2 regions of the Bradyrhizobium sp. CCBAU 051011 genome follow, and region 1 is predicted to be linked to the other one. Evidence: predicted binding sites of a transcription regulator. Region 1 holds the regulator's gene; the other holds the start of a gene.

Region 1 (3,409 bases):
GCGCTGGTGCTGGCGGCGGCATTGTGGGCGGCGAGGGCGCCGCAGCCGGATATCCTGATCTCCGCCGACGGCCGCCATGTCGGCGTCCGCGGCCAGGATGGGAGGCTGCATCTGATGCACGCGGCCAAGGGGTCCCGGGACGTCTTCCTGCTGAAGGAGTGGCTGGCGGCGGATGCCGACGCGCGCACGGCAACCGATGCATCGCTCACGTCAGGCGTCTCCTGCGACGATTTCGGCTGCGTGATGCCGTCCGCCGGCGGCGGCCTGGTCGCGCAGGCGTTCAGGCCCGAGGCGCTGGCGGACGATTGCGAGCGCGCGGCGCTCATTGTGACCCTGCGGCAGGCGCCCGCTTCCTGCGCGGCTTCCGTGATCGATGCCGAGCGGCTGCGGCGGCAGGGCGCCATGACGCTGCGACGAGGCCGCGAGGGATTTGTCGTCGAGGCGGTGAAGCCGCGAGGGAGCGACCGCCCCTGGTGGCCGGCCGTTGCCGACGCGGGAGAGGTCGACGCCAACGTTCTGGCCCCGCGCGTCGTGCCGCCTCGCGCCGTCGATGCGACGCCAGCCGAGGCGGACCTTCAGGCGGAAGAGTAGGCGGATTTCAATGCTCGTCGATCGGGGGACTGGACGGATGGGCCGGTATCTCGAACGCGCCGAGGTGGAATTCCTCCGGCGCGTCGGGGGATGACGGCAGGTTGACCAGCGTGAAAGACGCTTCGGGGAATTGCTGCCAGATCGCGAGGTCTTCGGCCGTGATGGTGAGCCAGCCATATCTGAACATGTAACGTCCGGGCTCGGTGACGCGTCCAGCCCTTTGCCATGTGACTTTGTTGACCACCGGTTGCCCCCTCGGTGCCGAATTTTGAAAAACGCATCACCATGATCCGCCGGCCTGGACCGGCGGATCGCATCCACGTGGCGTCTATCCGGTCACGATCGAAGCGGCCGGACGTGCTTCCGTCACCTTCGGTGCGCGCTCGCCACCGGTCTGAACCACCGGCAATTGCAGCACGGTTGCGCGCTGGCCTTCGCAAAGCTGCGTCACCAGCACATGGCTTCCATCAGGAAATTCGATCGCGTCATGATGACGGTCGGCGACTTCGGGTTCGATCTGATTGAATTTGCCGACCCGCCAGTCGGTGGTTCGCGTCCAGATCCAGCGGTTGTCGTATTTGACGTCCTCGGCGAACGCCAGTTCGGTGCCGGGAAGCATGCAGACCGCCACTGCTGGCTCGCGTTCCGACGCAAAGCCGCGGGTCGATGTACCGCGGAACGTCGTGGTGATCAGCGTCTCGCCGACCTGGGCAGGCCGGGTAGCCACAGCATGCAGGCTATAGTCACACATCGGATGGCTCCCTCATTTGAGATAGCTGACCCGTGTCTTCAAGGAGGCACAGGCCCCTATCAGAGTGGACATGGCGCAGAGCCTTTTCTTTTTTCTGGGCAATTCTGCGACTGGCGCGCTGCGCCACATTCACAAACGCGCTAACGTGCCTTGGTTCCAATCGTTCAACAAAAAACCCCGGCGAAGGGCCGGGGTTCTTTTCCGTCATGTCCTCGGACGGCACACCGGTCAGTATTTGCGGTAAAGGCCGATCAGCTTGCCCTGAATCCGGACCCGGTTCGGCGGCAGGATGCGGACTTCATAGGCGGCGTTGGCGGGCTCCAGCGCGATCGAGGCGCCGCGGCGGCGGAAGCGTTTTAGCGTAGCTTCCTCCTCGTCGATCAGCGCCACCACGATGTCGCCGGTGTCGGCGGTCTCGTTGCGCTGGATCAGCGCCATGTCGCCGTCGAGGATGCCGGCCTCGACCATGGAATCGCCGCGTACTTCGAGCGCGTAGTGCTCGCCGGAGCCGAGCATGTCGGGCGGCACGCTGATGGTGTGGCTGCGAGTCTGCAGCGCCTCGATCGGCGTACCGGCGGCGATCCGGCCCATCACGGGCACCGCGACCGGGCGATTGCCGTCATCCTCGGCGGCGGGCAGGCTCACCGTGCGCTTGCCGAGCGTGCCTTCAATGACGCTCGGCGTGAAGCCACGGCGGCCGTTGCCGGCAGCCGCCAACTCCGGCAGCTTGATGACTTCAATAGCGCGGGCGCGGTTGGGCAGCCGGCGGATAAAGCCGCGCTCCTCCAGCGCCGTAATGAGGCGGTGGATTCCGGATTTCGAGCGCAGGTCGAGCGCGTCCTTCATCTCGTCGAAGGAGGGCGGTACGCCAGCCTCTTTCAGCCGTTCATTGATGAAACGCAGAAGTTCGTACTGTTTGCGCGTAAGCATCGCGAGCAATCCCCCGGTTGGCGTCGTCGTTTCGAATCTTCAGCGCTCGGATGGCGGGAGTCCCCAAACTCCCAGGCAGAGACACCAGCAGTCGAAACAAATCATGAACGGACACTATATGTTCGATATGTGTTCCGCAACCACTTAATTTCAGGTGAACGCGTCAGGGTTTCTGTCCAAGACGCGTCTTGAGGCGTCATTCCGGCAGCCGCAGCAGCTCGCAAGGCGCCCCCTTGGCGGCCGCCGGCGCGAACGGCGGACGTATCACTAATGCCTGTGCCGCAGCGAGATTCCCCAATAGCGACGAGTCCTGATGGTTCACCGGCACGGCGACCAGCGTGCCGTCTTCGCGCGCTTCGAGGCGTGCGCGCAGATAGTCCTCGCGCTGGTCGTTGGCGGCGAGGTCGCGGCCGAGCAGGGCGCTTTCTCTGACGTGATGAACGTGGTCGCGGCCCGACAATGCGCGAATCAGCGGCACCAGAAACAGGAAGCCGCAGACATAGGAGGAGACGGGATTGCCGGGCAGGCCGATCACCCGCATCGCGCCGAGCCGCCCGTGCATCATCGGCTTGCCCGGCCGCATGGCGATCCGCCAGAACGCCATGGCGACGCCCTCGGCCTCCAGCGAGCGCTTGACGAGGTCGTGGTCCCCGACCGAGGCGCCGCCCATGGTGATCAGGATGTCTGCGTCAGCCTCGCGGGCGCGGCGGATGCCTTGCGTGGTCGCGGCGACAGTGTCGGCGGCGATGCCGAGATCGATGACGTCGGCCCCCTCGGCCCGCGCCAGCGCCCGCAGGCCATAGCCGTTGGAATAGACGATCTGGCCAGGACCGGGGCTTGCCCCCGGCATCACCAGCTCGTCGCCGGTCGCGAGCACAGCGACCTTCGGGCGGCGGTGCACCGCTAGCTCCGGATAGTTCATGCCGGCGGCGAGCGACAGGTCGCGGTCGCCGAGACGGCGCCCGCGTTTGAGCAGGACGTCACCCTCGCGGAAGTCGACGCCGGCGGCACGGATGTGCCGTCCCCGAACGGCGGCTTCCGAGATGGTGATATGATCGCCGTCGGCTGCCGTGTCTTCCTGGATGATGACGGCGTCGGCGCCGTCGGGGATCACGCCACCGGTGAAGATCCGTACCG
Region 2 (3,409 bases), 110 kb from region 1:
AGATCGACGTCCTGGCGGATGCGGTCGCTGCCGAAGGCGAGGCCGCCCACGGTGGTGACGAAGTCGTGGGTGCGGTCCTGCATGAACAAGTGGTTATATTCAATGCCGGCCGACCAGTTGGGGGCAAAGCCGAATTCGATGCCCGCGCCGACCACGCCACCCCAGCGGGTGTCGTCACCGGTGTTGGCAATCACGACGCCCGAGGCAACATCGCGGATGCGGAAACGATCCGCCGTAACGGCCGCACCGCCCTTGAGGTAGAACAGAACGTTGTTGGCGGCGTAACCGACCTGGCCCGTGATCAGGCCGAACGCATCGATGCGCGACTCGTTGCGGAGCGTCGGATCGAACAGGCTCACATTGTCGCCCCTGAAGTCGGCCCAGTTGCCCTGGCCTTCAAGACCGAACACCCAGGTGCCAGCTTGCCAGCGATAACCGAGCTGACCGCCGGCGGTGCCTCCGGTTGCATCGTGGCAGCCTTCGTGGAAGGCCGGAACTACAGGACCCACGCCATCGTTGGTGAGATCCCAGCACTTGCGGCTGGAACCCCAGCCACCGTTTGCGCCGATGTAGAAGCCCGTCCAATCGTAGACCACGGCGACCGGTGCCGGCGGCGCCTTGGTGATGGGCCGCGCCCGCAGGTCGGCGGCCGCGGCAGGCGCAGCGAACGCGATGAGAGCAACCGTACCTAACAGAAACTTCTTCATCCTCTGATCTCCAGCTCTTGCCCGCTTCCCGTTGGTCCCGAAGCGTTGCCGTGATGACGCGAACGCCCGCGCCGTTGGGTAATTCTATATCGCGACTCGCGCAAAAATGGCGTGTCCCGGATGCAACAGGCGAGAGCCAAGTTATATGCACAACGCCATGATTATGCTGGTATAATTGGAACAGCGGAGGGAACTTTTCGGGTTCCAAGTCGGCTTTCCGTGGGTTCCCGGGGTTCGCCTAGCGGTTGTAACCTCGCGGCCAGGCGCTGGGTGGGGTGTTGGCGGGAACAAAGCTGGAACATGCGGCCGGGCGATGCTATATGTGGATAACCGCCGGCTTGGCGAGGGATCGCCAAGTCAGCGGGGCCTGCGAGCGTATAGGGTCGGTTCGGATGTCCAAAGCGGACAGGCGACTGGCCAAGCGACAGGTCAAGAATTGAAGACGTCCGGCGATAGCGGCCGGGCCAATGATTTTGCCGGCGATATCGAGTGGAGAGCGGCGATGGCGGGAAGTGTGAACAAGGTGATTCTGGTCGGCAACCTCGGCAAGGATCCGGAGATCCGGCGCACACAGGACGGGCGGCCGATTGCCAATCTGAGCATCGCGACCTCGGAGACCTGGCGCGACAAGGGTACCGGCGAGCGCAAGGAAAAGACCGAGTGGCACCGCGTCGTGATCTTCAACGAGGGGCTCTGCAAGGTCGCCGAGCAATACCTGAAGAAGGGCGCCAAGGTTTACATCGAGGGCCAGCTGCAGACGCGCAAATGGACCGATCAGAGCGGCGTCGAGAAATACTCGACCGAAGTTGTGTTGCAGGGATTTAACTCGACCCTGACCATGCTCGATGGCCGCGGCGGCGGTGGAGGCGGCAGCTTCGGCTCCGATGATTCCGGCGATTTCGGCTCCAGCGGTCCGGTCTCTTCGGCGCCGCGGCGGGCGGTGGCGGCCGGCAGCCGCAACAGCGACATGGACGACGACATCCCGTTCTAGCGCAAGGCGCCCGTTTTGGAGCAGGGCCTTGCGGCGCATTGGCTTCGCAAAAAATTCGCTTGCGAGAACGGGCGTTTACGCCTGGTTTACTTAATGTGCCGGCGCAAGAACGATCTACATTCGGCTGAAAGCGCTCGTTGGCGCGTTGCGATCCGAGCGCATGGCCGGTTCGGCGCGCTGTTATCTGCTTAATATTTGCATGAGGTATTTCGCCTAAGCTGCTCCCAGCCTCGAACGCCAACCGGTCTGGAGCGGCCACCATGAGCCTCGCACCGTTGCTGGAGGCCCCCGGCACGATCCCGCTGCACGCCTTCGCCGCGATGGCGGCGTTTGCGCTCGGCATCGTACAGTTCGCCGCGCCAAAGGGGACCTTGCCGCACCGGACCATCGGCTGGATCTGGGTGCTGCTGATGTTTGCGGTCGCAGTCAGCGGGTTCTGGATCCACGAGATCCGCATGTTCGGCCCGTTCAGCCCGATCCATCTGCTGTCGATTTTCACGCCGATCATGCTGGTGTTCGCGGTTCTGCACGCCCGCCGGCACAATGTCGGCGCGCATAAGAAGGCGATGATCTCAATCTTCTTCGGCGCGCTCGTCGTCGCCGGCGTGTTCACGTTCCTGCCGGGACGGATCATGCATGCGGTAGTTTTCGGTCCATAATGGACGGTATTCAGGTGCCGTTTTGGCGCTTCAGTCCAACCCGGAAATGGCCGTTCCAGCAGCAGTTGGGAAACCTCCTTGCGATGCCGTAAGTCCATGAAAAAACGAGCGGAAAAACAGCTCCCACTTGAAAGCTTCGGGGTGGTTATCGGACCCTCGATGCGCTATATGATTCCCGACTAAGAACTGACTGGATTTCCCCTTTGTCCGACAACGAAGACGACAAGCCCGGCGAGCCGCCGGAGCGCTCCGATATCCGTCCCGTTTCCATCCTCGACGAGATGAAACGCTCCTACCTCGATTACGCCATGAGCGTGATCGTGGCGCGGGCGCTGCCGGATGCGCGCGACGGATTGAAGCCCGTGCACCGCCGCATTCTCTACTCGATGCATGAGCAGGGACACACGCCGGACAAGAAATACGTCAAATCCGCGCGCGTCGTCGGCGACGTGATCGGTAAGTATCATCCGCACGGCGATCAATCGATTTACGACGCGATGGTCCGGATGGCGCAGGATTTCTCCATGCGCGTACCGCTGATCGACGGGCAGGGCAATTTCGGCTCGATCGACGGCGATCCCCCGGCGGCCTATCGATATACCGAAGCGCGCCTGACCCGGTCGGCGCAGGAGGTTATCGGCGATATCGACGAAGACACGGTCGACTTCCAGCCCAACTATGACAATTCCGAGCGGGAACCGTCGGTTCTGCCGGCCAAGTTCCCAAATCTCCTGGTCAACGGCGCCGGCGGCATCGCCGTCGGCATGGCAACCAACATCCCGCCGCACAATCTCGGCGAAGTCATCGACGCCTGCGTCGCGCTGATCGACAATCCGGCGCTCACGATCGACGACCTCATCAACATCGTACCAGGCCCGGATTTCCCGACCGGCGGCATTATTCTCGGCCGTCAGGGCATCCGCTCGGCCTATCACCTCGGCCGCGGCTCGATCGTGATGCGCGGCAAGGTGACGATCGACACCATCCGCAAGGATCGCGAGGCGATCATCATCACCGAAATTCCCTACCAGGTGAACAAGGCGACGATGGTC

The links. Region 1 encodes LexA, which represses DNA repair genes until DNA is damaged. Its sites were predicted from a motif close to TGTTCNNNNTGTGTTCNG; they were not measured.
Region 2: the regulator LexA is predicted to act here: its motif matches at 991-1,008, upstream of ACH79_RS33465 (single-stranded DNA-binding protein).

The regions. Positions count from the first base shown of each region.
Region 1 is NZ_CP022222.1:7,204,809-7,208,217, reverse strand. Features, by position in the region: gene ACH79_RS33990 (ComEC/Rec2 family competence protein) at 1-591, shown strand, start outside; gene ACH79_RS33985 (hypothetical protein) at 599-835, opposite strand; gene ACH79_RS33980 (hypothetical protein) at 920-1,342, opposite strand; gene lexA (transcriptional repressor LexA) at 1,571-2,272, opposite strand; gene glp (gephyrin-like molybdotransferase Glp) at 2,469-3,409, opposite strand, start outside.
Region 2 is NZ_CP022222.1:7,098,708-7,102,116, reverse strand. Features, by position in the region: gene ACH79_RS33470 (outer membrane protein) at 1-707, opposite strand, end outside; gene ACH79_RS33465 (single-stranded DNA-binding protein) at 1,210-1,698, shown strand; gene ACH79_RS33460 (DUF2306 domain-containing protein) at 1,959-2,357, shown strand; gene gyrA (DNA gyrase subunit A) at 2,561-3,409, shown strand, end outside.